4 regions of the Nonomuraea sp. NPDC000554 genome follow, and region 1 is predicted to be linked to each of the others. Evidence: riboswitches for the same ligand, from Rfam matches in the RefSeq annotation. Region 1 holds a riboswitch; each other region holds the start of a gene.

What was found. Region 1 has a riboswitch for thiamine pyrophosphate ahead of tenA (thiaminase II). Riboswitches for the same ligand answer to the same signal wherever they lie in the genome.
Region 2: another riboswitch for thiamine pyrophosphate. It lies ahead of ABT294_RS16655 (FAD-dependent oxidoreductase); the one in region 1 lies ahead of tenA (thiaminase II).
Region 3: another riboswitch for thiamine pyrophosphate. It lies ahead of thiC (phosphomethylpyrimidine synthase ThiC); the one in region 1 lies ahead of tenA (thiaminase II).
Region 4: another riboswitch for thiamine pyrophosphate. It lies ahead of ABT294_RS30660 (purine-cytosine permease family protein); the one in region 1 lies ahead of tenA (thiaminase II).

Annotation. Positions count from the first base shown of each region.
Region 1 covers NZ_JBEPDC010000014.1:185,416-189,969, reverse strand. Annotated here, with positions in the region: gene ABT294_RS26255 (MFS transporter) at 1-329, opposite strand, end outside; gene ABT294_RS26250 (TetR/AcrR family transcriptional regulator) at 259-780, opposite strand; gene ABT294_RS26245 (zinc-binding dehydrogenase) at 990-1,928, shown strand; gene ABT294_RS26240 (MerR family transcriptional regulator) at 1,940-2,299, shown strand; gene tenA (thiaminase II) at 2,416-3,096, opposite strand; TPP riboswitch at 3,086-3,181, opposite strand; gene ABT294_RS26230 (NmrA family NAD(P)-binding protein) at 3,237-4,070, shown strand; gene ABT294_RS26225 (GbsR/MarR family transcriptional regulator) at 4,229-4,554, opposite strand, start outside.
Region 2 covers NZ_JBEPDC010000007.1:266,911-271,464, forward strand. Annotated here, with positions in the region: gene ABT294_RS16655 (FAD-dependent oxidoreductase) at 1-874, opposite strand, end outside; TPP riboswitch at 864-980, opposite strand; gene ABT294_RS16660 (NAD(P)/FAD-dependent oxidoreductase) at 1,033-2,202, shown strand; gene ABT294_RS16665 (Rv2175c family DNA-binding protein) at 2,233-2,607, shown strand; gene thiE (thiamine phosphate synthase) at 2,585-3,220, shown strand; gene ABT294_RS16675 (polyprenyl synthetase family protein) at 3,396-4,463, opposite strand; gene metF (methylenetetrahydrofolate reductase [NAD(P)H]) at 4,554-4,554, shown strand, end outside.
Region 3 covers NZ_JBEPDC010000011.1:114,709-119,262, forward strand. Annotated here, with positions in the region: gene ABT294_RS21820 (LysR family transcriptional regulator) at 1-91, opposite strand, end outside; gene ABT294_RS21825 (aldo/keto reductase) at 148-1,122, shown strand; gene thiC (phosphomethylpyrimidine synthase ThiC) at 1,199-2,938, opposite strand; TPP riboswitch at 2,934-3,047, opposite strand; gene ABT294_RS21835 (cytochrome d ubiquinol oxidase subunit II) at 3,369-4,109, opposite strand; gene ABT294_RS21840 (cytochrome ubiquinol oxidase subunit I) at 4,119-4,554, opposite strand, start outside.
Region 4 covers NZ_JBEPDC010000018.1:102,704-107,257, forward strand. Annotated here, with positions in the region: gene ABT294_RS30645 (hypothetical protein) at 1-277, opposite strand, end outside; gene ABT294_RS30650 (hypothetical protein) at 749-1,045, shown strand; gene ABT294_RS30655 (DUF2690 domain-containing protein) at 1,102-1,572, opposite strand; TPP riboswitch at 1,811-1,923, shown strand; gene ABT294_RS30660 (purine-cytosine permease family protein) at 1,914-3,248, shown strand; gene ABT294_RS30665 (methylated-DNA--[protein]-cysteine S-methyltransferase) at 3,214-3,786, opposite strand; gene ABT294_RS30670 (sensor histidine kinase) at 3,873-4,554, shown strand, end outside.

The DNA of each region.
Region 1 (4,554 bases):
GCTGATCGCCAGACGCCCATCATCAGCGCGGTCAGGCCCAGGCCGGCGCCCTGGGCCACCCGCCCGGCCGGCAACCAGCCGAACGACGGCGGCACCACGGTCAGCAGGCTGCCGGCCACTACCGTGGCGAGGGTGGCGAGGATGACCTGACGCCGGCGCGGCCCGGTGCCAAGACGCCCGAGGACCGGGGTGGCGATCGCGCCCACCAGCAGCGGGGCGGTGAGCGTCCACTGCGCCGCGGCCAGCGAGACGCCGAACTCACCCGCCACCGCGGTGATCAGCGGCGCCCCGAGGCCGCCCACCACCGCGACGATCAGGGCGATGAACATCAGCGTGGGCACCAGCAGACGGCCGGCGACCGTTGTCCGGGACTCGGCTCAACTCGCCGAAGCTCACCCGCACCGCCGCGCGCACCTCGGCGTCGCCGCACGCGGCGAACGCCTGCAACTGAAGCAGCAGCAGGGTGCGGTCGGCCGGGCCGGCGTCGTAACGCCGCCCCATCGCCGCAAGCGCCTCCAGGCCCGTGGCCGGACCGGCGGCCTCGGCGAGGCCGCCGGCCATGGCGGCGAAGGCACGGCGGACGACCTCAAGGAACAGTCGCTTCTTCGTACCGAAGAGGCGGAAGACATAGGCGTGCGTGATGCCCGCCTTCCGAGCGATCACCTCGGCGGACACCCCGTGCAGCCCGTGCGCCGCGAACTCCGCTGCGGCGATCTTCAGCACCTGCTCGCGGCGATCCGCGCCCGCCAGCCGCCTGGCCCGTTCCACGACTGCGGCCACCTCTCGATAGAAACTGGTAACTCAACAGGCCGCCTCTCCGCGCCCAGGACGTCCACGTGAGTTCGATGAGGAGTCGGTCCTGGACGCTGTCACGCCGGAGTTCCATAAGCGGGGGGCCACCCCGCGACGGCGCTGTCGGATCCGCTTTCCAACGCTTGGGAAGTGCTGGGCTTGACCTTGACGCCTGCGTCAAGGTCGACGATCGGCGCGTGGCTTTCGACTCGCGCGAGGTCCGCCTCGACACCCACGTCCCCACTGGCCGGCCGGTCACGCTCAACCTCTTCCAGCTGACCCGGTCCCCGATCAGCGGCCCGGTGGTGGTGCGCAACCGATGGATGGCCGTCACCGCCGCCATGCGCACGCTCATGAGTGGTTCCGCGGCGCCGATGCCCGCCTACCAGGTGGGCGAGGTCATGTACGGGCCTGCGGTGGGCGAGGTGGTGGCCTCCACCGATCCCGATCTGGCTCCCGGTGACTGGGTGCGGCACGGCCGTGGCTGGCGTGAATACGCCGTCGTCGACGCCTACCAGCGGATCGAGCCGGTCTCCTCCGCTGAGGAGGCGATGCGCCACCTCGGACAGGGCTTGACCACCTACGTGGGCTTGCGCGCCGCGGCAGAGGTACAGCCAGGCGACACAGTCCTGGTGACGGGGGCGGCAGGCGCGGTCGGCAGCATCGCCTCTCCCATCGCCCGCCTGCTGGGCGCGGTCCGCGTGGTGGGTAGCACCGGCTCCCCCGACCGCGCCGCCCACCTCGGCTACGACGCCGTCTACGACCGGCACACAGGCAGCATGGCCGATGTGGCGCCCGACGGAGTGGACGCGGTGCTCGACACCGTCGGCGGGCACCAGCTACGCGAGGCCGTCCAGCTGGCCAGGCCAGGGGCCAGGATCGCGCTGTGCGGAGCGCTGGCCCACCAGCTCGGCGGTGACCCGGCCGCCGTGGAGCTCGACGTGATGACGCTGATCGGCAAGCGCATCACCCTGCGTGGGTTCACCGCGGCCGACCATCCCCACCTGCGCGAAGAGTGGCGCAAGCTGGGGCTACGCGAGCCGTGCACGGTTGTCGAAGGCTTGGACAGCGCGCCGCAGGCGCTCATCGACCTCCTGGCCGGACGCTACGTCGGCGGTCTCATCGTCCGTGTGTGACCATGGGGGGCATGCGGATCGCAGAAGCCGCCCGTGCCGCGGGCACTACCCCTCGGGCGCTGCGCTGGTACCAACAGCACGGGCTGCTGGAGCCACGGCGGTCCCCGGCCGGGTACCGCGACTACGACGAGCGCGCCGTGCAGCGTGTGCGCCACATCCGGGAGCTGCTCAACCTCGGCTTCACCCTCACCGACGTGCAGACCTTCGTCGACCTGCTGGACCGGGAGGTGCCCGCCGACTTCACCCAGCCTGGCAGCCCGATCTGCCACTTCGCGCTGGAGAAGGCTCGCGCCCGGCTGGCCGCCCTCGACGAGCGCATCGCTGCCGCCACGAGGATCCGCGACCGACTTGCAGAACGCCTGGCAGAATAGCTGAGGTTGTCAAAGTGAGGTCCGAAGGCGTACAGCCGCCGCGGTGACCGCGCAGGCCGCGGATCGGCGGGATCTTGTCCCGCAGCGGCAGGAGTTGGCTGACGTCGTCTCGACAGTTATCCGAGCCAGCGGGCCGTGGGCCAGGTTTCGAGCCGCCACGCGCTGTCCCAGAACATCCACTCGTACTCGGTGGCCCGGCAGAACGCCTCCGCCATCGCCTCGCGTGTCGCGGGGTCGGCGGAGGCGGCCAGCCGGTCGACGATCGCTCTGGCCTGCTGCACCGAGGCGGCGAAGTCCGCGTCGGAGTAGGTGGCGATCCACGCCTGGTACGGATGGTCGCGCCGACCCGCCGTGCGTTCCAGCAGCGCCGCGCCGACGTCCTGGTACACCCAGAAGCACGGCAGCACCGCGGCGGCGAGCACGGGCAGGGGCGCGGCGAGCGCCGTGGCCTGGAGGAACGACGCGTAGGCCAGGCAGGTCGGCGAGGTGGCGACGCCCGCCACCTCGTCGGCCTGCAGCCCGAACTTCTCGAGGTAGCCGGTGTGCAGGGCGCGCTCGACGGCGAGCGCCGTGTGCGCGCTGCCGGCGAAGAACGCAGCGTCGGCGGGGTCGGTGGCGCGCACCGAGGCCGTCGCGAGCACCTTGGCGTACGCCACCAGGTAGCGGCCGTCCTGCACGATGTAGAACGCGAAACGGTCCCTGTCGAGGGTGCCGTCGCCGAGGGCGGCGTTGAACGGATGGCTGTGGATCGCGTCGAGCAGTTTGGCCGTGCGCGCCCAGATCTCCTCGCAGAACATGCGACGTCCCTTCGCTAGTACGAACTAGATCAGGTTCTACGGGTGTGATCTCAGCCCGGTTCTCCGGGCACCCCGCGTCGCGACCGACAGTAGCAGACCGCGGTTGACCTCAAGTCGGCTTGAGGTTCTATGGTCGCAGGATGAGCAAGATCCTGGTGACCGGTGCGACCGGAAGCGTCGGCAGACACGTCGTCTCCTCGCTGGCCGAGGCGGGGCTCGAGGTGCGCGCGCTGGTGCGCGACCCCGGCAGGGCCGCGCTTCCCGAAGGGGTGGAGGTGGCGCGTGGCGACCTGTCGTCCCCGTCGACGCTGGAGCCCGCGCTGCGCGACGTGGAGAGCGTCTACCTGATGTGGCCGCGGCTTCCCGTGCAACCGGGCGTGGTGGACGCGATTGCCCGGCACGCCCGACGCGTCGTGTACCTGTCGACCGACGTCCCCGACCTCGAGGACGGTGAGCAGCCCACGATCTTCCACCAGGAGATCGAGCGGCAGATCCGAAAGTCCGGATTGAGATGGACGTTCCTGCGGCCCATCGACTTCGCCACCAACACGCTCGGCTGGGCCGACCAGGTCAGGCAGGGGGTCGTGCGGTGGCCGTACGGGCAGGCGTCCAGGTCGCTGATCCACGAGCGCGACATCGCGGCCGTCGCCGTCCACGTCCTCACCTCCGCCGGGCACGACAGGGCCGGATACGTGCTCACAGGCCCCGAGTCCCTCACCCATGCCGAGCAGGTGCGGATCATCGGCGAGGCGATCGGGCGCGAGGTGCGATGGGAGGACCTGCCGCCGGAGACCGCGCGCGAGCAACTGACGGCGGCCTGGGGGGACGCCGAGTTCGTGGCGGCCAGGCTGAAGGCGTGGGCGGGGTTCGTGGACTCGCCCGAGCGGGTGACCGACACCGTGGAACGGCTGCTCGGCCGCCCGGCGCGGACGTTCCGCTCGTGGGCGGAAGAGCACGCGGACGACTTCCGCTGACGCGGATCCGCCGTGATACCGACCAGGGAGTGGATGGTGGTCCTTCCGCGCTGAATCGTGGAGGACCGTGAAGCAAGTCCGCCCTCGCACCGAACGAGGCGCGGCCGCCGCGCGGGTGTGGCCGGAGGGATCGCGGTTGCGACGTCTGTCCGGCCTCGTCATTTTCGACTCCCTCGGGTCGAGCACGGACTGACGATCAGTGCGTCGCGTTGCGCGGAGCTCAGGCGGTCAGACCTCGGGGTGACGGCGTACGCGCCGCGCCCGACCTGCTCCACGGTGAGCGGGTCGGAGAGGATCGGACGACGGCCGATCGCGTCCAGGGCGTCGGCCGCCCGCTGGATGGGCCAGCCCAGTGCCGTGGCGAGTTCGTCCATGGTGAGTGGCCGAGCGGCGTACACCAGCGCGGCCAGCACTGTCAGCGCGTCGTGCATGACGGCGTCGGTCAGGCCGCTGTCGTTCATCTGCTCGCTGATCCAGGTGAAGA
Region 2 (4,554 bases), on a different contig from region 1:
CGGTGCCGCGCACGCACCGCCCGAGCAGCGGCTGAGGGGACCGCAGCCGCATGATCTGCCCCTTGACCGGCCGGACGGGCACCTCGGCCAGCTCGGCACTCCACGCCCCTGCCGCCAGGACGACCCGCTCCGCCCGGATCTCCCCAGGCACGTCGCGGCCTCCCGGGATCTCCGTGGGCACGCCGTGGCCGGGCGGGGGCTGCGCTGGGACGTCGTGGCCGGGCGGGGCGAGCCGCACGCCTGTGACCGCGCCGCCCTCGCGGATCAACTCGGTGACGCGCGCCCGCACGAGAGGCACGCCCCGCCGCTCCAGCGCGACGAGCAGCGCGGCGGTCACGCGGCGCGGGTCCACCCACGCGTCGCCGGGGGCCAGCAGGCCGCCACGGACGGACGGCGCCAGCATCGGCTCCAGACGGCGGCACTCGCGCCCGGTGAGCCGCTCGACCGGCAGCCCCAGCTTCTCCATGAACGTGGCCAGCTCGTCGAGCGCGGCCAGGTCGTCAGCCCCGAACGCCACGTCGAGAGTCCCGTCGGACCGGAAATCCAACCCGCCGCCATCAGTGGGAGCCCTGCCGGCACGGGGGGCGGGCCCGCCTTCAGCGGGTGTCACGGGGGTGAGCCCGGTGGTCGGAAGGCCGGCGTCGGCGATGAGGTCGGCGGCGAAGGACGGCCACCTGCGCAGAGACGCCATCCCCAGCCGGAGCAGCGGCTCCTCGGTGTAGGTGACCTCGCTGACCGGCGCCAGCATGCCCGCCGCCGCGTGCGACGCGCCCGAGGCCGGAGCCGGGTCGACGACGGTCACCGGCCTGCCGGCGCGGGCCAGGCGCCAGGCCACCGACAGCCCGACGATCCCGCCACCCACCACGACCTGCATGTCCGCTCCCTTCGCCGGCATGATCCGGATCAGGTGTCTTGCGGTCGAAGGCCCGGTCAAGCCTTCCTCTCAGCCCGGTAACGGCCGGACTCCCGCGCGTCTTACGTCTTCAGCCTAAGGCCTCGGGGCCACGCGCCGGGACGGGCCCCGTTATGGTCATGAACGTGAGACATGTCGTGGTGGTGGGAGCGGGGCTGGCCGGGGTCCGCAGCGTCGAGGCGCTGCGCGGACGCGGGTTCGACGGCAGGATCACCCTGATCGGTCAGGAGCGGCACCGCCCCTACGACCGTCCGCCGCTGTCCAAGGCGGTGCTGCTCGGAACCGCCGACTCCAGCTTCGTCGACGCCGACCTCGACGCCCTGGGGGTGGACTTCTGGCCGGGCGTCTCGGCCAAGGCGCTGCGCGAGGGCGTCGTGGAGACCACCGAGGGCGAGCTGGGCTACGACCACCTCGTCATCGCCACCGGAGCCGAGCCGATCACGCTGCCCGGAGACGGACCGCAACACGTCCTGCGGACTCTCGACGACGCGCTCGAACTGCGCGCGAGGCTCGTCCGGGGAGCGCGGGTGGCGGTCATCGGCGCGGGCTGGATCGGCGCCGAGGTGGCGACGGCGGCCCGCCGCGCCGGCTGCGAGGTCACCGTGATCGAGGCCGGGTCGACCCCGCTCGTGCACGCCGTCGGCGCCGAGATCGGCGTCCGCACCCAGCCCTGGTACGAGGGCATCGACCTGCGGCTCGAGACGATGGTGGCGTCCGTCGACGAGGGCGGCGTCGAGCTGGTCGGCGGCGAGTTCGTCGACGCGCACGTGGTGGTCACCGGCATCGGGGTCCGCCCGGCGGTCGAGTGGCTCGCCGACGCCGACCTCGACCTGCACAACGGCGTCGTCACCGACGAGCGCCTGCGCACGTCCATGCCGGGCGTGCTGGCGGTGGGCGACTGCGCGGCCTGGTGGTCGCGCCGCTACGGGACGAGGCTGCGCGTCGAGCACTGGGACACCGCGCTCAACGCCCCCGAGGTGGCCGCGGCCACGATCCTGGGCGAGGAGGCGGTCTACGACCCGGTTCCGTACTTCTGGTCGGAGCAGTTCGGGCACATGGTCCAGTACGCCGGGCACCATCCGGCGGGCGAGCGCCTGCTCTACCGGGGCGAGGCCAGGGGCAAGTGGTCGGCCTGCTGGCTCACCGCCGACGACACCCTCGCCGCGGTGCTCGCCGTCGACCGCCCCCGGGACCTCGTCCAGGGACGCAGGATCATCGAGGGCGGCCACCGCCTCGACCCGGAACGCCTGGTAGATCCAGATGTCGCCCTACGGGATTGTGTTGTTTGAGCAAGCGCGCCATGTGGTAGTTGTGGGTTCGTGACGCTTTCTGTTGCACAGATCGACCGGGAGACCGAACAGCTCATCGACGAGTGGCTCACTCTCCCCGAAGTTGCCCAACGCCTGGACCTGTCCATGGGGCGGGCCAAGCAGCTCCTGAAGGACCACAAGCTCCTCGGCGTGAGGCGTGGTAGCGGCGGGCCCCAGGTGCCCGCGGTATTCATTGATGGAAAGGACGTGACGAAGGGCCTGCCCGGCACGCTGACCGTGCTGCAGGACGCCGGATACGACGACGTCGCATCGCTGCGCTGGCTCTTCACACCAGACGAATCACTTCCCGGTTCGCCCATCGAGGCGATCAAGGCCGGACGTCATACCGAGGTCAAGCGGCGTGCCCAAGCCCTCGCTTTCTGACGCGCGGCTCTACCTCTGCACCGACGGCCGCCGTGATCGCGGCGACCTCCCACAGTTCCTCGACGCGGTGCTGGCCGGTGGCGTCGACATCGTCCAGCTTCGGGAGAAGGGGCTGGAGGCGCGCGAGGAGCTCGCGCTCCTGGAGGTGTTCCGTGACGCCTGCGACCGGCACGGCCGGCTGCTGGCGGTCAACGACCGGGCCGACATCGCCGTCGCGGCCCGTCCCGACGTGCTCCATCTGGGGCAGGACGACCTTCCCGTGACCGTCGCGCGAGAGATACTCGGCGACGACATCCTCATCGGCAGGTCCACCCACTCCACCGCAGAGGCTTCCGCCGCCGCGGTGGAGGAGGGCGTCGACTATTTCTGCTGCGGCCCCATCTGGCCCACGCCCACCAAACCCGGCCGGCACGCGCCCGGCCCGCCGCTGCTCAGGCACGCGGCGGCGCTCGGCACGGACCGGCCGTGGTTCGGCATCGGCGGCATCGACCTGAACAATCTCGACGAGGTCATGTCGTACGGGGTCAGCCGGGTCGTGGTGGTGCGAGCCATCACCGACGCCGACGACCCGGGCGCGGCAGCGGCCGAGTTCGCCAAGCGCCTGGCCCGCTGAAACGGCCAGGCGCTCGCCACCGAGCGCCTGGCCACCGGAGACACCAGGCGCTCGGCACCAAGCGCCTGGTCCGCTCGCCACCGGGCGTCTGGCCACTGGAAACACCAGGCGCTCGGCACCAAGCGCCTGGCCCGCTCGCCGAAGGCCGCCCGCATGGCAGCGGGGGCCCGGTGGGTCAGGTGTTGCGTGAGGTCGCCGCGACGGCCAGCTCCGCCAGCGCGGCCCGGGCCTCGGCGGTGATCGGGGCCTGGTCGAGGGAGGCGAGCGCCTCGCCGAGGTAGTCGCCGATGAGGTCCTCGCACTCCTGGAGCGCGCCGGCGCCGTCGATGATGTCGCGCAGCGTCGTCACGCCCTGCTCGTCCAGGGCGGGGTCGCCGAGCAGGCGGCGCACCGTCTCGGCCGCCGCCGGGGAGGCCGCGGCCAGGGTGCGGGCCACCAGCATCGTCCGCTTGCCCTCGCGCAGGTCGTCGCCCGCGGGCTTGCCGGTCTGCGCGGGGTCGCCGAACACGCCCAGGATGTCGTCACGCAGCTGGAACGCGATGCCGACGCGGGTGCCGTATTTCTCGCACAGCTCGTCCATCCACGGCGCCCGCTCGCCCGCGGCCAGGGCCAGGCCCAGCCTGAGCGGCTGCTCCACGGAGTACTTGCCGCTCTTGAACAGCGCCACCCGCAGCGCCGACTCGAACGTGCCCTCGCCGTGCGCCTGCTCCAGCAGGTCGAGGTACTGGCCGCACATCAGCTCGGTGCGCATGTGGTCGTGGACGGGCTGCGCCGCCGCCAGTGACCGCGCCGGCAGGCCGCTGGTGCGCCACATCTCGCCCGACCAGATCAGCAGCAGGTTTCCCAGCAGGATCGCCGCGCCCTCGCCGAACTGCTCCGCCGACCCGTGCCAGCCGGACTTCTCGTGCAGCGTCTGGAAGCGCCGGTGCGCTGCCGGCATGCCCCTGCGCAGGTCGCTCTTGTCCATCACGTCGTCGTGCACCAGCGCGCTGGCCTGCAACAGCTCCAGCGACGCGGCGGCGGTGAAGATCTCGGGGACGTCGGTGCCGCCCGCGCCGCGCCATCCCCAGTAGCAGAACGCGGGACGCAGCCGTTTGCCGCCCGACAGCAGTTCGTGCGCGGCGGTCCGGAGCGGTTCGAGCTCCTCCTCCACAGGGGTGGGCAGCTGCCGTTCGACGAACTCCCTCAGCGAACGATCTACCTGTGCGCGCAGGGTGTCCATGCTCGCGGCGTCAGTGGTCATGCCCCTGAGCGTAGTAGCCGGGTGGAGAGACTCGAATCGCCAGGCAGGTGTGTGCCCGCTGGTTCCGGCTGGTCGCGGTAACCTGGGGCCA
Region 3 (4,554 bases), on a different contig from region 1:
CGAACAGCCGCTCGGCCGCCCAGGTCATGTTGCGCTCGTCGGCCACCGCGACGAAGTAGCGCAGCTCGCGCAGATGCACGTCCATAGCCATCGGTTATAGCAAAGGGTCTTGGACGCGCGACACCGCCGGGAGGCAGCATCGTCCCCATGAGAGAACTCAATGGTTTGCGGGTCCCGGCCGTCGGTTTCGGGGCCATGGTGCTGTCGCCCGGCGTCTACGGCGACATCGACGACACCCGCGCGGAGACCGCGTTGAAGGCCGCCCTCGACGCCGGCGCCACCCACGTCGACACCAGCGACGCCTACGGCCAGGACGGCCACAACGAGCGCCTGGTCGGCCGGGCGATCAAGGGGCGGCGTGCCGAGGTGGTGGTGGCGACCAAGTTCGGCCTGGCGATCCCGGAGGGCGAGGCGAGCAGGTCGTACCCGGTGGGGTACGCGTTCGGCGAGCTGCGGGTGAACGCCGAGCCGCGGCTGGTGCGCCGCTACGCCGAGCGAAGCCTGCGCAACCTCGGCACGGACGTGATCGACCTGTACTACGTCCACTACCCGGACCCCGGCGTGCCGATCGAGGAGACGGTCGGCGCGATGGCCGAGCTGGTGCGTGACGGGCTGATCAGGCACGTCGGCCTGTCGAACGTGACCGCCGCCCAGCTGCGCGCGGCGCACGCCGTGCACCCGGTGTCGGCCGTGCAGAACGAGTGGTCGATGTGGCGGCCGGTCGAGCCCGACCTGCTCGCGGCGGCCAGGGAGCTGGGCGTGGGCCTCGTGGCGTGGAGCCCGCTCGGCAACGGCTTCCTCACCGGGACGGTACGGGAGCTCGGCGAGGGCGACTTCCGGCACAACGCGCCCCGCTTCTCCGCCGAGAACCTGGCGGGCAACAACGACCGCTACGCCCCGATCAGGGACCTGGCCACCCGCCTCGGCATCACTCCCGCCCAGCTCGCCCTGGCCTGGCTGCTGCACCAGGACGAGCACGTGGTGGCCATCCCCGGCAGCCGCACTCCGGCGCACATCGAGGAGAACGTCGCCGCGGCCGGGCTGACGCTGCACCCCGACACGCTGACCCGCGTGGACGAGGCGCTCGGCGGGTTCGAGGTGGCAGGCGGGACCCTCCTGTAGCGAACGGCGACATCCGGGCGACTCGTCGAGGCTGGCGCACGTAAGAGAGCGGTCGCCGCCGCGCGCCCCGACCCGGTCAGGCGCGGTCGGTGCGGGAGATCGGGAGGTAGATGCGGCCGCCGGACGCGCCGAACTCGGCGGCCTTCTCACGCAGGCCCTCGGCCAGGGCCTCGGCATCGTCCAGGCCGCGCTCGGCGGCGTATGCCCGGACGTCCCGTGTGATCTTCATGGAGCAGAAGTGCGGGCCGCACATCGAGCAGAAATGCGCGGTCTTGGCGGGCGCGGCGGGCAATGTCGCGTCGTGGAACGCCCGGGCCGTTTCGGGGTCAAGCGAAAGATTGAACTGGTCCTCCCACCGGAAATCGAACCGCGCGTCCGACAGCGCGTCGTCCCACGCCTGCGCGCCGGGGTGTCCCTTGGCCAGGTCTGCGGCGTGTGCGGCGATCTTGTAGGCGATCACGCCGGCCTTGACGTCGTCGCGGTCGGGCAGCCCCAGATGTTCCTTGGGCGTGACGTAGCACAGCATCGCGGTGCCGTACCAGCCGATCATCGCCGCGCCGATCGCCGAGGTGATGTGGTCATACCCGGGCGCGATGTCGGTGGTCAGGGGCCCGAGCGTGTAGAACGGCGCGTCGTCGCACCACTCCCGCTGCAGGTCGACGTTCTCCTTGATCTTGTGCATCGGGACGTGTCCGGGGCCCTCGTTCATCACCTGGTTGTCGTGTTGGGCGGCGATCCGCGTCAGGTCGCCCTGGGTGCGCAGCTCGGCGAACTGCGCCTCATCGTTGGCGTCGGAGATCGACCCAGGCCGCAACCCATCGCCCAACGACCAGGTCACGTCGTATGCGGCGAAAATCTCGCACAGCTCCCGGAAGTGGGTATACAGGAAGTTCTCCTGGTGATGCGCCAGACACCACGCCGCCATGATCGAACCACCGCGCGACACGATGCCCGTGCGGCGGCGCGCCGTCAGCGGCACGTACTCCAGCAGTACGCCCGCGTGCACCGTCATGTAGTCCACGCCCTGCTCGGCCTGCTCGATCACGGTGTCGCGGAAGACCTCCCAGGTCAGCTCGGCCGGGTCGCCGCCGACCTTCTCCACGGCCTGATAGAGCGGCACCGTCCCGACCGGGACGGGGGAGTTACGCAATATCCACTCGCGGGTGGTGTGAATGTCCCTGCCGGTCGACAGGTCCATGATGGTGTCGGCACCCCAGCGGGTCGCCCAGGTCATCTTGGCCACCTCGTCCTCGATCGAGGAGGCCACCGCTGAGTTGCCGATGTTGGCGTTCACCTTCACCAGGAAGTTCCGCCCGATGATCATCGGTTCGATCTCGGGATGATTGACGTTGGCGGGCAGCACCGCCCGGCCCGCCGCCAGCTCGACCCGGACGACCTCGGGGTCCACCCCTTCGCGGAGCGCGACGAACTCCATCTCAGGGGTGATCTCACCGCGCCGCGCGTACGCCCGCTGCGTCACCGCCCCTGAACCGCTCGCCCGGCGCGGCGACCGCTCGGGAAACGCAGCCGCGTTCCGCAGCGGGTCGCCGGAGCGCCGTCCGTCGTCCTCAGGCAGCACGGCACGGCCGGTGTAGGAGGTGGTGTCACCGCGCTCGGCGATCCAGGCCGCCCGTAGCGCGGGCAGGCCGCGTCGCACGTCGGCGTCGTAGTCGGGGTCGGTGTACGGCCCAGAGGTGTCGTAGAGCACCACGGCGCCGCCCTCGCTGAGCGGCACCTCCCGCATCGGCACCCTCAGGTCCGCCCGAGTCCCGTGCAGATACGTCTTGCGGGCGTGCGTCATCGCAGTGTCGGTCATGACGACTTGATCTCTCCCTACGCCGGCATTACCCGGTCAGGTTCCAGCGGTCAGCGGCCGTCTCAGCCGCTATCTCAGCCCGGTTCGCCGGGCCCCCGCGATCTGTCGTTCTCGACCCTAACCCGCGCTGCCCCCCTTGCCGCAACCCACCCGCGTGGGATATCGAATCAGCTCCACTCCGCGGCTGGCAGCACGAACCCGCACGGCGAGGACCCGCTAACGGCCGAACCGGCCACACCGCCCAGCGCGCTGATCGGCTACGCCCCCGTCTACCGGCCCGTGGCCGGTAGCGCCACCCGCGCCCGGCCACGCCACCGTTTCGGGGTCCCGCTTCGCGTCTCCGATCACGCTCCTTTCCGGGGGCCCGCTTCGCGCCTCCGGCCACGCCCCTTGGTGGCCGGTGTTGCGCGTCCGGCTGCCACGCGACCTCTCAGAGGTACGACGGGCCCGTCACTCGGTGCCGGAACGTCCACCACACCCAGGCCTGTGAGGCGACCAGCAGCGGGATCAGCGCCAGGATCACCGGCGCGAGGAAGGCGCCCGTGGCGCCGGGCGTGAGCGGCAGCTGGAGCCCCGCCAGCACGCCGATCACCGCCAGCGCGGTGCCGGTCAGGGCGTAGGTGCGGGCCTCGCCCGCGCCGCCTGACAGCACCGCCGCCCGCTCCCTCAGCACCCCGCGCAGCCGCAGCGCGGCGAAGGCCAGCCCGTGCGCGGCGAACAGCGTGGCCACCGCCAGCGCGGCCAGCAGCGACACCGGCCCGTCGATGCCGACCAGCATGTCGCTGAGCAGCGACCCCCAGCTCAGCGCCAGCCCCCAGCTCCCGGCGACCACGGCGCCGTCGCAACAGCGCTGCCAGCCGGCCGCGGGCACCCGCCCGCGCAGCCACAGCCCCATGTCGCGGACGACCCACGCCACGAGCAGCGCCACGACCACCGAGTGGTTCCCGCTCAGCAGCTCGCCCTCCAGCTCGGGGAAGAGCCCGGCGAGCACGCCCGCCGTCGCCACCAGCCACACCTCGTTGCCGAGGAAGAACGGCGCGATCGCGGCGATCACCTCGCGCCGCTCGCCGGGCGAGCGCCCCAGGAACGGCAGCAGCATGCCGACGCCGAGGTCGGCGCCGGCCAGCACGAGGTAGCCGAGCGCGAAGAAGGCCAGGATGAAGATCTCCATGTCGGCTCCTCAGAAGGTCAGGGCGGGGGCGGTCTCGGCCTGCCGCTCGCCGCCGCCCAAGGCGACGGCCTCCGGCCCGCGCCGGGCCGTACGGGCCAGCAGCCAGTAGTTGATCAGGATCAGCACCGCGAACACCGTCACGAACGCGGTCAGCGAGAAGGTGATCTGCCCGTGGGTCACCGGCGACATCGCCTCGGACGTCTTCAGCAGCCCGAATACCGCCCACGGCTGGCGTCCCATCTCGCGGAAGACCCACCCGCCGAGCATGGTCACGAACGGGACGGGGATCAGCGCGACCAGCAGCCAGTGCCACGGCCGGAAGTTGCGCACGGCCGGGCGGAACAGCATCAGCAGGAAGCTCAGCCCGCCGCAGAGGAACAGCAGCGCGAACAGGATCATCATGGTCATGCCCCCGCCCTGGACCCAGCCCGCCGACGGCAGGTAG
Region 4 (4,554 bases), on a different contig from region 1:
GTCGGTCGGTCAGCCAATGATCCTTGCGGTCTTTGAAGGACGTGTGCAGGTCCCAGGCGTCTTTGAAGGGCGTGTGTATCTCCCAGTTTCGGCCGTCCCAGCGCAAGGCCATGGGGAACCGTTTGAGATCCGGGCCGTCTTCACCCATGGCATCGACGCTGCCGACGACCCAGGCGTTGCCGGAGTCGTCGGCGTCCACTGCTCTCAACTCCGAGCTGAGCGCGCCGGAGATGCGACCCCAGATGTTCTGCTCGGCCCGCCATCGCAGGCCGTCCATGCGCACCAGAACTCCCCGGGGAGACTCGTCCTCCGCGCCGGCGTGATGACCGACCGCCCAGGCGGTGTCTGGACCCGTCGCCGCCACATCGTTCAGAGCGGTGGCGTACTGCTCACCGTCCGGCTCCACCGACTGCCATTCAGGCGTCGAAACCAGAGAGGCCGTCGGGGACGACTGCGGTGCCGCGCTCGACGCGGACGTCTTCGGTTGGCCTGCTGAAGCCGGCGGGCCGACCACCGGTGATGGTTCGGCCGTGCACGCCGCCAGCCCGAGCACGCAAGCGATCACTACCGTTCGGCTACGCGTGATCTTCATGCCGACGGATTGTGGCAGAGCCTCAGCTTTCTGGGCGGCGGGGCAATAGTGCCCACAGGGCCGGGAGCGATCGAGGACCGGGGGAGGGCCCGGCAGCGAACTATGGTGGATGGAGAGAGCGCATCAAGCCGAATCGGAGTTCCGGGGGAGGCTGCGATGAGGGAGCACTTCGTCTGGGTGACGACGCGCCGCATCAAGCCGGGCACGTTGGAGGAGTTCGAAAGGGCGTGGCGCCCGAGCCCGTACCCGCAGGGTCTGCGCCACGCCTACGCGTACTGGTCCGAGGACGAGCAGGAGATCACCGGGGTGTCGTTGTGGGACACCAAGGAAGAGTGCGACTCCTGGCGGACCTCCGAGGCCGAGACGCGTCGACGTGAGGCCATGGCCCCCTACGTCGTCGCGGAGCGGGAAGGCTTCTACCGCGGCCGCGAGCTCGCCGTCCCCGTACGGTAGCCGCGGTGCGGCCGGTCCCACCCGAACCGCCGCGGGCGTGAAAGGCCGGGTAGGGCTTACCGGGCAGTCCCGGGGCACGCCATCGCGGTCTTCCCGTGCCCGGAGTCCTTCACGGTGCGGCCGGTTGACGCCTCGGCCCAGGCGTACACGCATCTCCCGGAGGCCACCGCCAACATCGGCCCCCAGTGCCGTCCGCCCTTGCCCGCCGTATACCTGCGGTAGGACGTCTTCCCCTTCTCCTTGAGATCGGTGGCGAGCAGGATGGCGCCGGTCGCCTCCGGGGAAACCTTGATCACGCCCCAGGCCGCCTTACAGGTGCGCGACCACATGAGCGTGACGTCGCCGACGTCCTCGTTGTTGACGTAGGTGAGCAGGTCCGCTGTCTTGATCACGCGGGAGGAGCGGGCGCAGCCCGTCTTGTACGGGTCCTTGCCGGTGTAGTCGACCGCGGTCGCGCCGGCGGGGGTGCTCGCGAGGAGCGTGGTCGAGGCGGCGAGCAATGCGGTGGCGAGGATTCGGATCGTCACGCGGGCGACTCCTTGGCTGGGGCTGTTGAAGATCATCGGAGCCTAACCGGATCAGGCGTCACATTTCGGAGATCGCGGAAAATGCCGACATCTGGTCCCACTGGCCGACGACGTGCCCAGCACCGTGTCCTTCGGCGAACGTCCAACCGAGCAACCGGGGAGTAGCCGGGGCGGGGTAGTTGAATGCGGGCGAATAGTGCATCATGGGGGCGCGAGCTGGGATGATCCCGGCTTTGCGACCAACCCCCGCGGGAGCTTGGGGCAACCAGGCTGAGAGGGCAGCTACCGCTGCTGCCGACCGCATGAACCTGTCCGGGTAATGCCGGCGTAGGGAGTGTGCGATGACGCATGGCGTCAACGAAGTTCCGCTGACCCTCGACGAGGCTCCCCCGAAGACTCTCGGCGTGCTCGACCAGGGCGCGCTCTGGGCCAACCTCGGGGTCAGCCTCCTCGGCTTCTCCGGCGCGCTGTTCCTGCTCGACCCGCTCCAGGGCACGCCGCTCAGCCTCACCGCGGCGCTCGTGGCGACGGTCGTCGGCAGCCTGATCGGCACGGCCATGGTGGGCCTGGCGGCGGTGCCGGGCACGCAGACGGGCCGGCCCGCGATGGTGCTGCTCCGCGGCCTGTTCGGGACGCGGATCTCCTACGTCCCGACCGTGCTGAACATCGTCCAGATGCTCGGCTGGGGGGCGTTCGAGCTGTGGGTGATCGCCAAGGCCGCCACGGCGATCTTCGGGACCGCCGTGCCCTACCAGGTGTGGGTGATCGCCGCGGGCGTGCTGACCACCGCGCTGACGATCTGGCCGCTCGGCGCGATCAGGCTGCTGCGTAGGTACGTCACGGCCGGCGTGATCGTGGCGCTGGTCTGGTTCGCCGTGGTCTTCCTGAGCAAGGCGCAGCCGCAGACCGGCGGGTCCTGGACGGCCTTCGCCCCTGCCGTCGACTACGTGATCGCGCTGTCGGTCTCGTGGGTGCCGATGGCGGCCGACTTCGCCAGGCACTCCCGCTCCAGCCGCGCCGCGTTCACCGGCGTGGTCGGCGGCTACACCCTGGCCCAGGTGGCCTGCCTCGGCCTCGGTGTCTACGCGGTGGCCATCGCCGGGGCCGGCGCGGTCTTCCAGGACAGCACCGCCGTCTTCGAGCCGTTCATCGCGGCGCCGCTCGGCGCGCTCTTCTTCGGCATCCTGGTGCTACGCGAGACCGACCAGTCCTTCGCCAACGTCTACTCGACCACCATCTCCCTGCAGAACCTCATGCCCAGGGTGGACCGGCGGATCTTCTCCACCGCCATCGGCGTGATCACGGTCGCCATCGCCCTGGTCGTGGACGTGACCTCGTACGGGGCGTTCCTGGGCGTGATCGGCGCCGTCTTCGTGCCGATGTTCGCGGTGCTCGCCGTCGACTACTTCCTGCTCGGCGGCTCGACCTGGTGGAACACCGCCGAGGACGCCCCTGCGCGGTGGTCCATGGTGGCGCCCTGGGCGCTCGGCTTCGTCGCCTACTGGCTGACCACCTCGACCCCCACCGTGAAGGGGTGGGACGCGTTCTGGGTGTCGGCGCGCGAGGCCATCGGCTTCACCAGGCAGCCCTGGATGAACGGGGCGCTCGGCGCGGCGGTGGTGGCCGCGCTCGTGACGCTGCTCATCGGGCTGCTGAGGCGCGCCGCTCGACGTTGAGCAGGTGCTGCTTGGCGGCCACGCCCCCCGCGTAGTCGCCGAGCCCGCCGTCGGCGTGCACGACCCGGTGGCACGGCACGATCACGCAGACGGGGTTGGCGCCGAGCGCGTTGCCGACCGCGCGCAGCGCGCGCGGCCTGCCGATGCGCTCGCCGATCTCCTCCAGGGTCGTGGTCGTGCCGTACGGCACCGCCATCGTCTTCTGCAGGACCGTACGCGCGAAGGGCGTGGCCAGCGCCAGATCGACCGGCGTGGCGAAGGTGCGCAGCCGACCCGAGAAGTACGCGTCGAGCTCCCTGCGCACCGGGTCGAGCCTGCCGGGATCGGGGCCGACGAACGTACCGACATGCCGGATGATCTGCTCGAACACCCGGTCCTCCGGCTCGAAGCTGCACGCCGCGAGGCCCTTGCCCGTCACGGCCAGCACCAGCCTGCCGACGGCGCCGTCGTAGGTGCCGAGCGCGATGTCGGGTGGCGCCTCTCCGCGATAGGTGGAGGAGGTAACCCGCAACAGGGCATCGAGGTCATTGCTCGACATACCCTCACCCTCCTCGGAAAGCCGTGACCGCAGCGTATCGGACGGATCGCCCGTCGGCGGCACGACGCCACAGGCACTATGGAGGTGTGGGGGACTACAGGGCCAGTAGTGACCAGGAAACGGCAAGTGCGGTACTCGCCAGTTCGCCCAACGCGGTGGTCGCGCTCGACAGGGACCAGACCGTCCTCGTCTGGAACCTCGCCGCGGAGCGGCTCTTCGGCTGGACCGCCGAGGAGGTGCTCGGCCGCAGGGTGCCGATCGTCCCGGGCGAGCTGACGGCGGAGCACAACGCGGTGCTCGAACGCGTGCGGACGGGCGGGCAGGTGTCGCTGCGCACCAAGCGGGTCCGGAGCGACGGCACCGTGCTCGACCTGCGGGTCGACATCAGCGCGCTGCGGCAGGGCAGCTCGGTGGCGGGGTACGTGTGCGTCCACCACCTGGCCGAGGCCGACGAGGCCGCCGGGCAGCGCATGGCTCGCCGCGCCCGGCTGGTGCGCAGGCTCACGGACGTGGTGGGCGACATCAACGCCGAGCTGGAGCTGCCGGCGGTTCTCGACCGCATCTCCGCCAGCCTGACCGAGCTGACCGGCGCCGACGCGGGCGGCTTCGTGCTCATCGAGGGCGACCTGCTCCGGCTGGTCAGCACGTACCAGCTGCCCGACTCTCTCAGAGGCACCGTCACGGACCTGCACACGAGCCTGGTCGGCAAGCTCTTACGCACGGGCAAGACCGTCATGCTGGAGTCGCAGGGGCTCGACGAGCTGGTGT